One region of the Streptomyces sp. NPDC051243 genome, then DNA from elsewhere that is predicted to be linked to it. Evidence: predicted binding sites of a transcription regulator. Region 1 holds the regulator's gene; each other region holds the start of a gene.
The links. Region 1 encodes HrcA, which represses chaperone genes, less so after heat shock. Its sites were predicted from a motif close to TTNGCACTCNGNNNNNCNGAGTGCNAA; they were not measured.

Region 1 (4,966 bases):
AGCGTGAAGGTTCCGGCACGCCGCAGGGACTCCAGCACATCGCCGCTGGGCACGCCGAAGTGGAAGGAGACGACCGGCACCGGATTGTCGAGCAGCACGGCCAGCTTGGCCTCGTACCCGTCGTCCCGCCCGCTGTCCGGGTCCCCGAGCTCGGTCTCGTACCAGGCGGCCTCGCCGGCCAGCTGATGCGCGTAGACGTCGACGGCCGCGGCGTCGGCATGGTCGGGCTGCGGCATGAACAGGTTGACCCCGAAGGGCCGCGTGGTCAGCCCCCGCAGCTGCTTGATCTCCTGGTACATCCCGTCGGCGGTCTTGTACCCGGCGGCGAGGAACCCCAGCCCACCGGCCTCGGCCACGGCAGCGGCGAGCGGCGGCACGGAGACGCCGCCCGCCATGGGGGCCTGCACGATCGGATGGGGGAAGAGATCGGTCAGTGCGGAGGACATGACGGCATGTTGTCACGTCCCCCGAACAAGTCCGAATCGGCCCTTCCCCTTGGCGTAGGCCGGGGGCGCCCCGCTGGCTCAGCGCCCGTTGAAGGCGTCCTTCAGTCGCGAGAACAGCCCCTGCTGCCCCGGCTGGAACTGCCCCTGCGGCCGCTCCTCACCCCGCAGCTTGGCCAGCTCCCGCAGCAACCGCTCCTGCTCCGGATCCAGCTTGGTCGGCGTCGTCACCTCGACATGGACGATCAGGTCGCCGCGCCCGCCGCCGCGCAGATGCGTCACACCCCGCCCGTGCAGCGGAATCGACTGCCCGGACTGGGTACCGGGCCGGATGTCGACCTCCTCCAGCCCGTCCAGCGTCTCCAGCGGCACCTTGGTGCCGAGGGCCGCCGCGGTCATCGGGATCGTCACGGTGCAGTGCAGGTCGTCGCCGCGCCGCTGGAAGGTCGGGTGCGGCAGCTCATGGATCTCGACGTACAGGTCACCGGCGGGACCGCCGCCGGGCCCGACCTCGCCCTCACCGGCGAGCTGGATCCGCGTGCCGTTGTCGACACCGGCCGGGATCTTGACCGTCAGGGTCCGGCGGGACCGTACGCGGCCGTCGCCCGCGCACTCGGGACACGGCGTCGGCACCACGGTCCCGAAGCCCTGGCACTGCGGGCAGGGACGGGACGTCATGACCTGGCCCAGGAAGGACCGCGTCACCTGGGACACCTCGCCGCGCCCGCGGCACATGTCACACGTCTGCGCGGAGGTCCCCGGCGCCGCGCCCTCACCGTTGCAGGTGTTGCAGACGACGGCCGTGTCGACCTGGATGTCCTTCGTCGTGCCGAAGGCCGCCTCGTCGAGCTCGACCTCCAGCCGGATCATCGCGTCCTGGCCGCGCCGGGTGCGCGAGCGCGGGCCGCGCTGGGACGCCGTACCGAAGAACGCGTCCATGATGTCCGAGAAGTTCCCGAAGCCACCGGCGCCGAAGCCGCCGGCTCCCGCGCCGCCCGCCTGGGACAGCGGGTCGCCGCCGAGGTCGTAGACCTGCTTCTTCTGCGGGTCCGACAGCACCTCGTAAGCGGCGTTGATCTCCTTGAACCGCTCCTGGGTCTTCGGATCCGGGTTGACGTCCGGGTGCAGCTCGCGGGCGAGCCGCCGGAAGGCCTTCTTGATCTCTTCCTGCGACGCGTCGCGACGCACGCCGAGCACGGCGTAGTAGTCGGTGGCCACTTACGACTCCGCCAGGATCTGTCCGACGTAACGTGCCACTGCGCGTACCGCTCCCATCGTTCCCGGGTAATCCATGCGGGTCGGTCCGACCACGCCGAGCTTGGCGACTGCCTCGCCGCCCGAACCGTAGCCGACCGACACCACCGAAGTGGAGTTGAGTCCCTCGTAGGCGTTCTCGTGACCGATGCGTACGGTCATGCCCGAATCCCCGGCCTCGCCAAGCAACTTGAGGAGCACGACCTGCTCCTCCAGCGCCTCCAGGACGGGCCGGATGGTGAGGGGGAAGTCATGTCCGAAGCGGGTGAGATTGGCGGTGCCGCCGATCATCAGCCGCTCCTCGTTCTCCTCGACGAGCGTCTCCAGGAGGGTGGAGAGCACGGTCGAGACGGTGCCGCGGTCCTCCAGGTCGAAGGCCTCGGGGAGGTCCTCGACGAGTCGCGGCACATCGGTGAAGCGCCGCCCCGCGACCTTGCTGTTCAGCCGCGCGCGCAGATCCGCGAGCGAGGCCTCGCCGAAGGGCGCCGGGCAGTCGACCATCCGCTGCTCGACCCGCCCGGTGTCCGTGATCAGCACGAGCATCACGCGCGCGGGCGCGAGTGACAGCAGCTCGACGTGCCGGACGGTGGACCGGGTCAGCGAGGGGTACTGCACGACGGCGACCTGCCGCGTGAGCTGCGCGAGCAGCCGCACGGTGCGCGCCACCACGTCGTCGAGATCGACGGCGCCGTCGAGGAAGTTCTGGATGGCGCGCCGCTCCGGCGGGCTCATCGGCTTGACGCCGGCGAGCTTGTCGACGAACAGCCGGTAGCCCTTGTCGGTGGGGATGCGCCCGGCGCTGGTGTGCGGCTGGGCGATGTACCCCTCGTCCTCCAGGGCCGCCATGTCGTTGCGGACGGTCGCCGGGGAGACACCGAGGTTGTGCCGCTCGGTCAGGGCCTTCGAGCCCACCGGCTCCTCGGTCCCGACATAGTCCTGGACGATGGCGCGCAGAACCTGGAGCCTGCGTTCACTCAGCATCTCGCGCACACCTCCAGAGGTCGTGTCCCTTGGCGTCTTTCCTGGCACTCTGTCCGTCCGAGTGCCAGCCGTCCCCGGCCCAGTGTACGGCCGTGGGGTACGCCCCGGGCAAGGCCGGTCCGGCACCGCCGTGCTCGACGGTGGTGTCTTGGTTAGCGTCGCGGTATGACGGTGACTTGGGAAGAGCTGGGGTGGGAGCGGCTGGCGGCCGGGGTGGGCCGGTGCCGGCTTCCGGTGTGGGACTGCACGGTGGGGCTGGTCGTCGGGGACGGGGCGGCGCTGATCGTCGACGCCGGTTCGAGCCTCGCGGAGGGCACGCGACTGCGCACCCAGGCGCAGTGGCTCGCGGGTCATCGTGTGACTCATCTCGCGCTCACGCATCCCCATTTCGACCATGTCTTCGGGGCGGCGGCGTTCGCGGGCACGGAGGTGTACGGCGCGGTCGGCGTGGACACGGTCCTCGGTGGCCGGCACGCGCGCGAGGAACTGCGCGGGGACGCGATCCGAGGCGGCCTGGACGCCGCCGCGGCGGAGGAGGCCGTGGACGCGCTGGTCCGCCCCCACCACCAGGTGAGCGGCGAGTGGACCCTCGACCTGGCCGGCGGCCGCCAGGTGCTGCTGGCGAACGTGGGCCCCGCCCACACGGCCCACGACCTGGTGGTGCTCGTGCCGGGCGAGCTTCCCGGCGACCGGGAGGTGGTCTTCTGCGGCGACCTGGTGGAGGAGTCGGGCGAACCGCAGGCCGGCCCGGACGCCGTACCGTCGCACTGGCCGGCGGCCCTGGACCGCCTCCTGGAGCTGGGCGGCGAGGACGCGCTGTACGTGCCCGGTCACGGAGCGGTGGTGGACGCGGAGTTCGTACGGCGCCAGCGAGACGAGCTCGCCTCGAGATTCGGCGTGTCGCGGTGATCCGGGGGACGCGCGGGGCGCGCTTCTCCTATCGTCATCCGAATGCGCCAGTACTCACCGGACCTGACCCCGCCCTGGAAGAAGCCCCGGCAGGTACCGGAAGTACCCGCTGAACCGGGCCTGGTCGTGGAGGAGCCCGGCACGGGTTTCTGCGGCGCGGTGATCCGCTGCGAGGCGGGCACGGTGACCCTGGAGGACCGCTTCGGCAAGCACCGGGTGTTCCCGCTGGAGCCGAGGGGATTCCTGCTGGAGGGCAAGGTCGTGACCCTGGTCCGGCCGTCGGGCGCGGCTCCGGTACGTCCCACCCGTACGGCGTCCGGTTCGGTCGCCGTCCCCGGCGCCCGCGCGCGCGTGGCCCGCGCCGGCCGTATCTACGTGGAGGGCCGCCACGACGCCGAGCTGGTCGAGAAGGTGTGGGGCGACGACCTGCGCATCGAGGGCGTGGTCGTGGAGTATCTGGAGGGCGTCGACGACCTGCCGTCGATCGTGGCCGACTTCGCGCCGGGTCCGGACGCACGCCTGGGGGTCCTGGTGGACCACTTGGTGCCGGGCTCGAAGGAGTGGCGGATCGCCGAGTCGGTGACGAGCGAGCACGCCCTGGTGGTGGGCCACCCGTACATCGACATCTGGGAGGCGGTGAAGCCGTCGTCGCTGGGGATCGCGGGCTGGCCGCGGGTGCCGCACGGCGAGGACTGGAAGACGGGGGTGTGCCGGGCGCTGGGGTGGCCTTCGGAGAACACCGGGGCTGTGTGGCAGGCGATTCTCAAGCGGGTGGGGTCTTACAGGGACCTTGAGCCGGAGTTGTTGGGGCGGGTGGAGGAGTTGATCGATTTCGTTACGGTAGGCGGTGAGGCCTGACGCCCTTGTAAGTGTCGAACTCGGTGGTGTCCAGTTCGATACCCAGAGGCCTCAATGGCACGGGCGCGCCGAACCTCGTCACCCGCTGCACCTCGTAGTCCGCTTCTTCTCCCGCGCCCGTCGGCTCGGTGAGCATGACGCAATGCCCCACGATCGGGTCGATGATCAGATAGACGGGAACACCGCCGGCGGCATAGATCGAACGCTTGATCCCGTAATCACGCTCCACACTTGTCTTGGATACAACCTCGAGAAGCATGCTGATGACCTTGGACGGCATCAGGTGGCCCGCACGCGGACCGACGCCGCGCTCGATCAGCACGAGGTCCGGCAACGGCTCGCTGGTCTCTTGCAGGATGGCGACGGCCTGTGTCTGAAGCCTCCTCCAGTCCCGGCGCGGGAACTGGTCGAGAACCGCTTCGACGATGTCGTTGTGCACCACATCCGGCGCCGCCATCATCACGATTTCCCCCCGGAGGAGCTCCGCCTTGTATCCCTCGGGAACCTCGAGGTTCTCGAAG
Region 2 (4,966 bases), on a different contig from region 1:
GTCGATGAAACAGACGATGTCCCCGCTCGTGACCAGCAGGGAGCGCCACAGGACCTCGCCCTTGCCGGGCACGGCCGGGATGTGGGGCAGGATCTCGTCCCGGTGCACCACGGTCGCGCCCGCGGCGGCGGCCACCTCGGAGGTGCGGTCGGTGGATCCCGAGTCGACGACGACGATCTCGTCGACGAGCGGAACCTGGTGCATGAGGTCGTGACGGATGATCGCGACGATCTCGCCGACCGTCTCCTCCTCGTTGAGCGCGGGCAGCACGACGGAGACCGACTGACCCGTACGCTGTTTGGCGGCCAGGAGCTGGTGCAGCGGGCGATCGGTCACGGACCAGGAGCGGGTGCTCAGCCAGCGCTCGACTTCTTCCAGCACAGTCTGCGGCTCCTCACTGTTCGTGATCACATCTGCTAACCGTGTGATCCATCTCGCGGTTCGGACGACTATCTCAACTGTCCTGGCCTTCGGTTACAGTCTTGAACAACGCGGATGACCATCGCATGTCCGGGGTCAACCGGTGTTAACAACCACATACAGCTCATCCAGAGGGGCAGAGGGAAACGGCCCGATGAAGCCCCGGCAACCCTCCAGCCGGTCTCGTAGATCAGTGTTGATCGTCGTCGATCAGCGTTGATCGTCTCCGCGAGGCTCCCGGCTAGGGAAGGTGCCAAATCCGTCTCACGGCGAGATGCGTCGTGAGGAAGATGAGGAGAAAGGGCCTCGCCTCACATGGCTGTGCAGACTGTTGCAAGCACCACCGATTCCACCGTAGACCTCGGTCCCGCCGCGGCGCTGTCCTGCCGCGAGTGCGGTCACCGGGTGCCGCTCGGCCCGGTCTTCGCGTGCGAGGAGTGTTTCGGCCCGCTGGAGATCGCTTACGACTTCTCGGCCTACGACGCCGAGGAGCTCCGCAAGCGGATCGAGGCGGGACCCGCGAACATCTGGCGTTACGCCGCCCTGCTGCCCGTCCCCGCCGACGTGGCCACCAAGCCGAACCTCAACCCCGGCTGGACCAAGCTCGTCAAGGCCGACAACCTCGCCCGTGAGCTGGGTGTGACCGGCGGTCTGTATGTGAAGGACGACTCCGGCAACCCGACGCACTCCTTCAAGGACCGCGTCGTCGCCCAGGCCCTGGAGGCCGCCCGCGCCTTCGGCTTCACCACCCTCTCCTGCTCCTCCACCGGCAACCTGGCCGGGGCGGTGGGCGCCGCGGCGGCCCGCGCCGGCTTCCGCTCCTGCGTGTTCATCCCGCACGACCTGGAGCAGGGCAAGGTCGTCATGGCCGCGGTCTACGGCGGCGAGCTCGTCGGCATCGAGGGCAACTACGACGACGTGAACCGCTTCTGCTCCGAGCTGATCGGCGACCCGGCCGGCGAGGGCTGGGGCTTCGTCAACGTCAACCTGCGGCCGTACTACGCGGAGGGCTCCAAGACCCTGGCGTACGAGATCTGCGAGCAGCTCGGCTGGCAGATCCCGGACCAGCTGGTCGTGCCCATCGCGTCCGGTTCGCAGCTGACGAAGATCGACAAGGGTCTGCAGGAGCTGATCAAGCTCGGTCTCGTCGAGGACAAGCCGTACAAGATCTTCGGCGCGCAGGCCGAGGGCTGCTCGCCGGTGTCCACCGCCTTCAAGGCCGGCCACGACGTCGTACGGCCCCAGAAGCCGAACACCATCGCCAAGTCGCTGGCGATCGGCAACCCGGCGGATGGTCCGTATGTGCTCGACATCGCTCGGCGGACGGGCGGTTTCGTGGAGGATGTGACGGACGAGCAGGTCGTGGACGCGATCAAGATCCTGGCCCGGACCGAGGGCATCTTCGCGGAGACCGCCGGTGGGGTGACGGTGGGTGTGACGCGCAAGCTGATCGAGAACGGTGTCCTCGACCCGACGAAGACGACGGTTGTCCTCAACACGGGCGATGGTCTCAAGACGCTGGATGCTGTGGCCGGTACTGGCCTGACTGCGACCATTCGTCCCAACCTGGACTCGTTCCGCGAGGCGGGTCTCGTCTAGGGGCCTGTCCCACTGATTTCGTCTGCGGGCCGGTGGGGGCTGGTCGCGCCCACGCGGCGGTAGCCGCACATCCAACACAGCCCCGCGCCCCTCAGGGCGATTAGCTGACCGGAGGTCACAACGTGAGCGTCAACGTCCGCATCCCCACCATCCTGCGCACCTACACGGGTGGCCAGGCCGAAGTGACCGCCGAAGGCGGGACGCTCGCCGAGGTCATCGCCGACCTGGAGAAGAACCACACCGGGATCGCCGCCCGGGTGCTGGACGACCAGGGCAAGCTGCGGCGGTTCGTCAATGTGTACGTCAATGACGACGACGTCCGTTTCGAGCAGGGGTTGGAGACGGCGACGCCGGACGGTGCGGGTGTCTCCATCATTCCCGCCGTCGCCGGTGGCTGACACTGACCCGACTCTGACCGAATGACCGATCATTACCATCGGTAACACCGGTTACTAAGAGTTCATCGAATTGCCCCCTCCGTGAGAGAAGCGGAGGGGGCAATTCTGTGTGGTTGAGCGAGGTACAGTTGGGGAACGCGTCGCCGATCCACGGGTCGGCAGCCTTGATAAGCCTTTGATTTCTGCCGCACGCCCGACAAGAAGTAGCCAAAGTGTGCGGGTTTCTTGCGGCTTTTGTTCCTTTTGTCAGGTCCGACTTGACCTGAAGTCAGGGGAATTGTCCCCACATTCCCGACCGGTCGTGCCCGGATTTCTCGTCCGATTGACCTGTTGCAGACGGCAGTTGGGCAGATACATTCAGCCGCGGTCGACGCGTTCCGGCGCACGCCCCCGACCGATGGGGGGTGAGGTCTGACCCGGATCCGCGAAGTGTGGATCTGTGCAAGGGCCAGTAATAGGGGAGTTAGGCATGGCTCAGGGCACCGTCAAGTGGTTCAACGCGGAGAAGGGGTACGGCTTCATCGCGGTCGACGGTGGTGCGGATGTTTTCGTCCACTACAGCGCGATCCAGATGGACGGCTACCGCACCCTGGAGGAAGGTCAGCGGGTCGATTTCGAGATCTCGCAGGGCCAGAAGGGGCCGCAGGCGGACATGGTCCGTCTGGCGACCAGCTGAAGCACGCGTCGACTAACAGCAGCGACGTTCTTCTTCGAAGGACCCGCACCCTCGGGGTGCGGGTCCTTCGCCATGTCCAGGCCCTGCTCGGGTCGTGCCCGGACCCTGCCCGGCCCCTGCCCGGCCCCTGCTCGGACCCCGTTCGCGCCGGGCTGAGCGCCCCGCCCGATCCCCGAGGTCCGCTTGCCCCCGCCCGTCACCCGACCATCACCCCTCAACGAGCGCTCGCTTCGCGAGCGCGCCTTGCACTCTCCTGGGTCGAGTGCTAATCATTGGCGTTAGCACTCTGAAGGTGAGAGTGACAAAGAAGGACCGGGTCGGTGAGGCCCGCAGGCCGGGTGGGGCAAGGAACCACGAGGCAGGCGAGCCGTCCGTCGCGGGCGCGGGCGCGGTCCGAAGGAATCACCCCCAGTCCTGGAGGGACCACTTCACATGGCCAAGATCATCGCGTTCGACGAGGAGGCGCGGCGCGGCCTCGAGCGCGGCATGAACCAGCTCGCGGACGCCGTGAAGGTGACGCTCGGCCCCAAGGGTCGCAACGTCGTCCTCGAGAAGAAGTGGGGCGCCCCCACGATCACCAACGATGGTGTCTCCATCGCCAAGGAGATCGAGCTCGAGGACCCGTACGAGAAGATCGGCGCCGAGCTGGTCAAGGAAGTCGCCAAGAAGACGGACGACGTCGCCGGTGACGGTACGACCACCGCGACCGTGCTCGCCCAGGCCCTGGTCAAGGAAGGCCTGCGCAACGTAGCCGCCGGCGCCAACCCGATGGCCCTCAAGCGCGGTATCGAGAAGGCCGTCGAGGCCGTCTCCGCCGCCCTGCTCGAGCAGGCCAAGGACGTCGAGACCAAGGAGCAGATCGCCTCCACCGCCTCGATCTCCGCCGCCGACACCCAGATCGGTGAGCTCATCGCCGAGGCGATGGACAAGGTCGGCAAGGAAGGCGTCATCACCGTCGAGGAGTCCCAGACCTTCGGTCTGGAGCTGGAGCTCACCGAGGGTATGCGCTTCGACAAGGGCTACATCTCGGCGTACTTCGCCACCGACATGGAGCGTATGGAGGCCGTCCTCGACGACCCGTACATCCTGATCGCCAACTCCAAGATCTCCTCGGTCAAGGACCTGCTCCCGCTCCTGGAGAAGGTCATGCAGTCGGGCAAGCCGCTGCTGATCATCGCCGAGGACGTCGAGGGCGAGGCCCTGTCGACCCTGGTCGTCAACAAGATCCGCGGCACCTTCAAGTCCGTCGCCGTCAAGGCCCCGGGCTTCGGCGACCGCCGCAAGGCCATGCTCAACGACATCGCCATCCTCACCGGCGGCGAGGTCATCTCCGAGGAGGTCGGTCTCAAGCTCGAGAACACCTCCCTGGACCTCCTGGGCAAGGCCCGCAAGGTCGTCATCACCAAGGACGAGACCACCATCGTCGACGGCTCCGGTTCCTCGGAGCAGGTCGCGGGCCGCGTGAACCAGATCCGCGCCGAGATCGAGAACAGCGACTCGGACTACGACCGCGAGAAGCTGCAGGAGCGCCTGGCGAAGCTCGCCGGTGGCGTCGCCGTCATCAAGGCCGGTGCCGCGACCGAGGTCGAGCTCAAGGAGCGCAAGCACCGCATCGAGGACGCCGTGCGCAACGCCAAGGCGGCCGTCGAGGAGGGCATCGTCGCCGGTGGTGGCGTGGCCCTGCTGCAGGCCTCCGGTGTCTTCGAGAAGCTGGAGCTGGAGGGCGACGAGGCCACCGGTGCCGCCGCCGTCAAGCTGGCGCTCGAGGCCCCGCTGAAGCAGATCGCCGTCAACGCCGGCCTCGAGGGCGGCGTCGTGGTGGAGAAGGTCCGCAACCTCACCCCGGGTCACGGCCTGAACGCCGCGACCGGTG
Region 3 (4,966 bases), on a different contig from region 1:
CGTCCGGGATCGCCTCGTGGGGAATGCCGGGGGCGATCTTCAGCGCGGCCCGCGGCGCCTTGCGAGCCGCCTCCACGGCCCACGACAGCGGCGGTGAGTAGGCCTCGGGGTCGAAGATCCTGCCGCGTCCACCCCGCCGCGCCGGGTCGACGAACACGGCGTCGTAGCCACCGGTGTCCACTCCGACGACGTCCGCCTCCCGCACCTCGACCAGATCCCCGAGCCCCAGCGCCTCGACATTCGCCCGCGCCACCGCCACCGTCACCGGATCCCGGTCCACGGCCAGCACCCGTACCCCGGCCCGCGCGAGCGCGATCGCGTCGCCCCCGATCCCGCAGCACAGGTCGGCGACCGAGCCGATCCCCAGCTCCGTCATCCGCCCGGCCCGGTACGCCGCGACGCTCGCCCGCGTCGACTGCTCGACCCCGTTCGGCGTGAAGAACATCCGGCCCGCGTCCGCCGCCCCGAACTTCGCCACCGCCCGCTGCCGCAACCGCGCCTGCCCGAGCGCCGCGGACACCAGCTCGGCGGGGTGTTCGCGGCGCAGCCGGGTGGCGACGGCGAGTTCGTCGGCGGGTTCGGTGTCGCGCACGGCGTCGAGTAGCGCGCGGCCCTCGGGCGTGAGGAGGGAGGAGAAGGAGGCGAGGTCGTTCACCGGGTCATTGTCGGCCAGCCGGTGGGCTGTTCGCTCACGCTCGCTCGTCCGCTCCCTGTGGGCCAGTCGGTGGATGGTCCGTCGCCCGGCGGCGGTGTCGGCCCGGCTTCGGGGCGGGTGGCTGCGAGGATCCGGCTCCATGCGAGTAGTAGGACAAAATGACAAAAGTCGCCGCAATGGGGCAGTCGTGGGGCGGGGCGATGCGGGGTGTGGCCGTGCGGCGTGTGGCGACGTGGGGCGTGGCGACGCTGGAGGTGGCGATGCGGCGTGTGGCGGCGTGGGGCGTGGCGACGCTGGAGGTGGCGATGCGGCGCGTGGTCGTGCGGCGCGTGGCGATGCGCTGCGTGGCGATGCAGGACGTGGCGACGCGTTGTGTGGCGATGCGGGTCGTGGCGACGCGGGGCGTGGCGACGCTGGAGGTGGCGATGCGGCGCGTGGTCGTGCAGTGCGTGGCGATGCGCAGCGTGGCGCTGCGGGGCGTGGCGACGCTGGAGGTGGCGATGCGGGTTCGCGTGGTCGGGCGGCGCGTGGCGATGCGCAGCGTGGCGATGCAGGACGTGGCGACGCGTTGTGTGGCGATGCTGGTCGTGGCGATGCGACGCGTGGCCGTGCAGTGCGTGGCGACGTGTGGCGTGGCGATGTGTGGCGTGGTGATGCGCGCGATGCGGCGCGTGGCGATGTGCAGCGTGGCGATGTGCAGCGTGGCGATGCACAGCGTGACGACGCAGGACGCGGCGATGCGGGGCGTGGGCAGCGGGCGGCCGGGCGTTCGCGAGTGTGTGCCGGTATCGCCTTCCTCGCCGTCGCCGCCATCGCCGCGGGCTGTGCGCCGCCCGGCGACGCCGGCTCGCAGGCCGGACTCCCGACCCGGGGCCGGCAGCCCCTCGAAGCCCCGCCTCCGGCCGGAACCGCGGACGGGGGCACCGCAGGTGCGGCCACGAGGGAACCCCACGCCAGGGACCTCCACGTCAAGGAGCCGCAGTCCATGGGCCCGCACACCCGGGACCCGCACGCCAAGGGCCCGCACGCCGAGGGTCCGCACGCCAAAGACGCCCCGCCCGAGAAGTTCCGGTCCGCCCAGGCCGCCCGCGCCGCCCGAGTCGCCGCCGCCAGACGCTGGCGCCTGGCCGAAGTGCCGCTCACGCCCCCGCCGCCCCCGGCCAGGAAGCCGGCGATCACCACCCGCGCGGGCTTCGAGGTCGCCGGGCACGAGGAGCTCGGCCTCCCGCCCGTCTTCACCACCGTCCCCACCAAGCAGAGGGTCGTCTTCCTCACCATCGACGACGGCGCCGAGAAGGACCCGGCGTTCCTGCGGATGATGAGCGACCTGCAGGTGCCGTACACCGCCTTCCTCAGCGACTACCTGATCAAGGAGGACTACGGCTACTTCGAGCGGATGCAGGCCAACGGCGTGGTCCTGAACAACCACACCCTTCACCACCCCTACCTCCCCGCCCTGTCCTACCTCCGCCAGAAGCACGAGATCTGCGGCATGCAGCAGGTGATCGAGGAGCGCTACGGCAAGCGCCCGCTGCTCTTCCGCCCGCCCTTCGGCAACTACGACCGGAACACCCTGCGCGCCGCGAAGCGCTGCGGCATCCGGTACGTCCCCCTGTGGAACGAGGAGGTCTTCGTCGACCGCTGGGACTACCGCGAGTGGGACCGGAGGATCCGTCCGGGTGACATCGTCCTCAGTCACTTCCGGGGCAGGGAGGACTGGAAAGGCACAATGCCCGACATGATCCGCCGATTCCTGAACAAGGTGACGGCCGAGGGGTATGCGGTGGCCCGGTTGGAGGACTACCTGTGAGGTCGGGGCGGGTTCCGGGGGTGCGGGCACTGGCGTCCCTCGTCACGGCGTACGCCCTGCTCACCGGCTGCGCCCAGGCGGCCGACCGGGTCGCCCCCGACAGGGCCGCACGGCCGAGCGGAACGTGGTCGCCACACGACGCACGGGCGAGCGGAACGTCGGCGCACGACGCACGGCCGGCGAAGGACCCGACGACCCCGGCACAGCCGTACCGCCGCTGGGGCCTGACCGCCCCACTGCCCGCACCCCCGGCCCCGCCCGCCCGGCGCCCGGTGCCCCGCGCGGGCGGCCCGCTGCCTGTCGTGGACCGCGTCCCCACCCGCGACCAGGTCGTCTTCCTCACCTACGACGACGGCGCCGAGAAGGACCCCCGCTTCGTCGACATGGTCCGTGAACTGCGGCTGCCCGTCAGCATGTTCCTCACGGACAGCGTGGTCGGCCCGGGCTACGGCCACTTCGCGCGCCTGCGCTCGGTGGGCGCGTCGATCCAGAACCACACCCTCGACCACGCCGCCCTGCGCGGACTGCCGTACGCGGGCCAGCGCGCCGAGATCTGCGGCCAGCAGAACAAGCTGCGCGCCCGCTTCGGCATCCGCCCCCGCCTCTTCCGCCCGCCCTACGGCACGTACGACGCCACCACCCTCCGCGCGGCGGCCGACTGCGGCGTGACGGCCGTGGTGCTGTGGCGCGCGGCGATGGAGGGCGACGGCGAACTGACGTACGCGAAGGGCCCCGGCCGCCTCCGCCCGGGTGACATCGTCTCCGTCCCTTCGGGTGAGCCGGCCGGGCTGAGCCTGAGAGAGCGGACGACCCGGCTGCTGCGGGAGATCCAGGGGCGTGGGCTGACGGTGGGGCGCCTGGAGGACTACCTGTAGTGCGGGCCTGCGAAGGCGCCGCCGCCGTGCGCCGCGCCGCCGCTGATTAGCAGTCCGCTTGACCGAGTGCTAATCACGGTCATAGTCTCAGGTCTGGCACTCCCCCCTGGAGAGTGCCAACAACGCGACGGGCAGGTCCGGCACCCGCGACGACGGATCGACCTGGTCGCCACCTCAGACAGTTAACCCCGTGAGATCTCCGAAGGGGGAGGTCGGATCGTGACGACCGCCAGCTCCAAGGTTGCCATCAAGCCGCTCGAGGACCGCATCGTGGTCCAGCCGCTGGACGCCGAGCAGACCACGGCCTCTGGCCTGGTCATCCCGGACACTGCCAAGGAGAAGCCCCAGGAGGGCGTCGTCCTGGCCGTGGGCCCGGGCCGCTTCGAGAACGGCGAGCGCCTTCCGCTCGACGTCAAGACCGGCGACATCGTGCTGTACAGCAAGTACGGCGGCACCGAGGTGAAGTACAACGGCGAGGAGTACCTCGTCCTCTCGGCTCGCGACGTCCTCGCGATCATCGAGAAGTAAGACACCTCGAGCACTTTTGATGCTTGACGCTGCGCCCCTGGCCCCCGCGACCACATAAGAAGCCGGGCGCCCGGGGCGCAGTGCCGTTTACACCCACAGATTTCCGAGAGGGCTCCCGCTGTCATGGCGAAGATCCTGAAGTTCGACGAGGACGCCCGTCGCGCCCTCGAGCGCGGCGTCAACAAGCTGGCCGACACGGTCAAGGTGACGATCGGCCCCAAGGGCCGCAACGTCGTCATCGACAAGAAGTTCGGCGCCCCCACCATCACCAACGACGGTGTCACGATCGCCCGTGAGGTCGAGATCGAGGACCCGTACGAGAACCTCGGCGCGCAGCTGGTGAAGGAGGTGGCGACCAAGACCAACGACATCGCGGGTGACGGTACGACCACCGCGACCGTGCTCGCCCAGGCGCTGGTGCGTGAGGGCCTGAAGAACGTCGCCGCCGGTGCCTCCCCGGCGCTGCTGAAGAAGGGCATCGACGCGGCCGTCGCCGCCGTCTCCGAGGACCTCCTGGCCTCGGCCCGCCCGATCGACGAGAAGTCCGACATCGCCGCCGTGGCCGCGCTGTCCGCCCAGGACCAGCAGGTCGGCGAGCTCATCGCCGAGGCGATGGACAAGGTCGGCAAGGACGGTGTCATCACCGTCGAGGAGTCCAACACCTTCGGTCTGGAGCTGGACTTCACCGAGGGCATGGCCTTCGACAAGGGCTACCTGTCGCCGTACTTCGTGACGGACCAGGAGCGCATGGAGGCCGTCCTGGAGGACCCGTACATCCTCATCAACCAGGGCAAGATCTCCTCCATCCAGGACCTGCTGCCGCTGCTGGAGAAGGTCATCCAGGCGGGTGCCTCCAAGCCGCTGCTGATCATCGCCGAGGACGTCGAGGGCGAGGCCCTGTCGACCCTGGTCGTCAACAAGATCCGCGGCACCTTCAACGCGGTCGCGGTCAAGGCCCCCGGCTTCGGTGACCGCCGCAAGGCGATGCTGCAGGACATGGCGGTCCTCACCGGCGCCACGGTCATCTCCGAGGAGGTCGGCCTCAAGCTCGACCAGGCCGGTCTGGACGTACTGGGCACCGCCCGCCGCGTGACGGTC

Region 2: a site for HrcA is predicted at 3,336-3,362, ahead of groL (chaperonin GroEL). Genes of this name have one in related genera too.
Region 3: a site for HrcA is predicted at 3,387-3,413, ahead of groES (co-chaperone GroES). Genes of this name have one in related genera too.

Annotation. Positions count from the first base shown of each region.
Region 1 covers NZ_JBITES010000003.1:301,046-306,011, reverse strand. Annotated here, with positions in the region: gene ACIBAG_RS08640 (nitronate monooxygenase) at 1-446, opposite strand, end outside; gene dnaJ (molecular chaperone DnaJ) at 525-1,661, opposite strand; gene hrcA (heat-inducible transcriptional repressor HrcA) at 1,662-2,678, opposite strand; gene ACIBAG_RS08625 (MBL fold metallo-hydrolase) at 2,844-3,587, shown strand; gene ACIBAG_RS08620 (DUF3097 domain-containing protein) at 3,630-4,445, shown strand; gene ACIBAG_RS08615 (Uma2 family endonuclease) at 4,423-4,966, opposite strand, start outside.
Region 2 covers NZ_JBITES010000002.1:184,274-189,239, forward strand. Annotated here, with positions in the region: gene ACIBAG_RS04705 (glucosyl-3-phosphoglycerate synthase) at 1-381, opposite strand, end outside; SAM riboswitch class I at 542-717, shown strand; gene thrC (threonine synthase) at 736-2,019, shown strand; gene ACIBAG_RS04715 (MoaD/ThiS family protein) at 2,142-2,417, shown strand; gene ACIBAG_RS04720 (cold-shock protein) at 2,887-3,093, shown strand; gene groL (chaperonin GroEL) at 3,526-4,966, shown strand, end outside.
Region 3 covers NZ_JBITES010000008.1:372,799-377,764, reverse strand. Annotated here, with positions in the region: gene ACIBAG_RS22540 (methyltransferase domain-containing protein) at 1-655, opposite strand, end outside; gene ACIBAG_RS22535 (polysaccharide deacetylase family protein) at 1,443-2,465, shown strand; gene ACIBAG_RS22530 (polysaccharide deacetylase family protein) at 2,486-3,340, shown strand; gene groES (co-chaperone GroES) at 3,560-3,868, shown strand; gene groL (chaperonin GroEL) at 3,992-4,966, shown strand, end outside.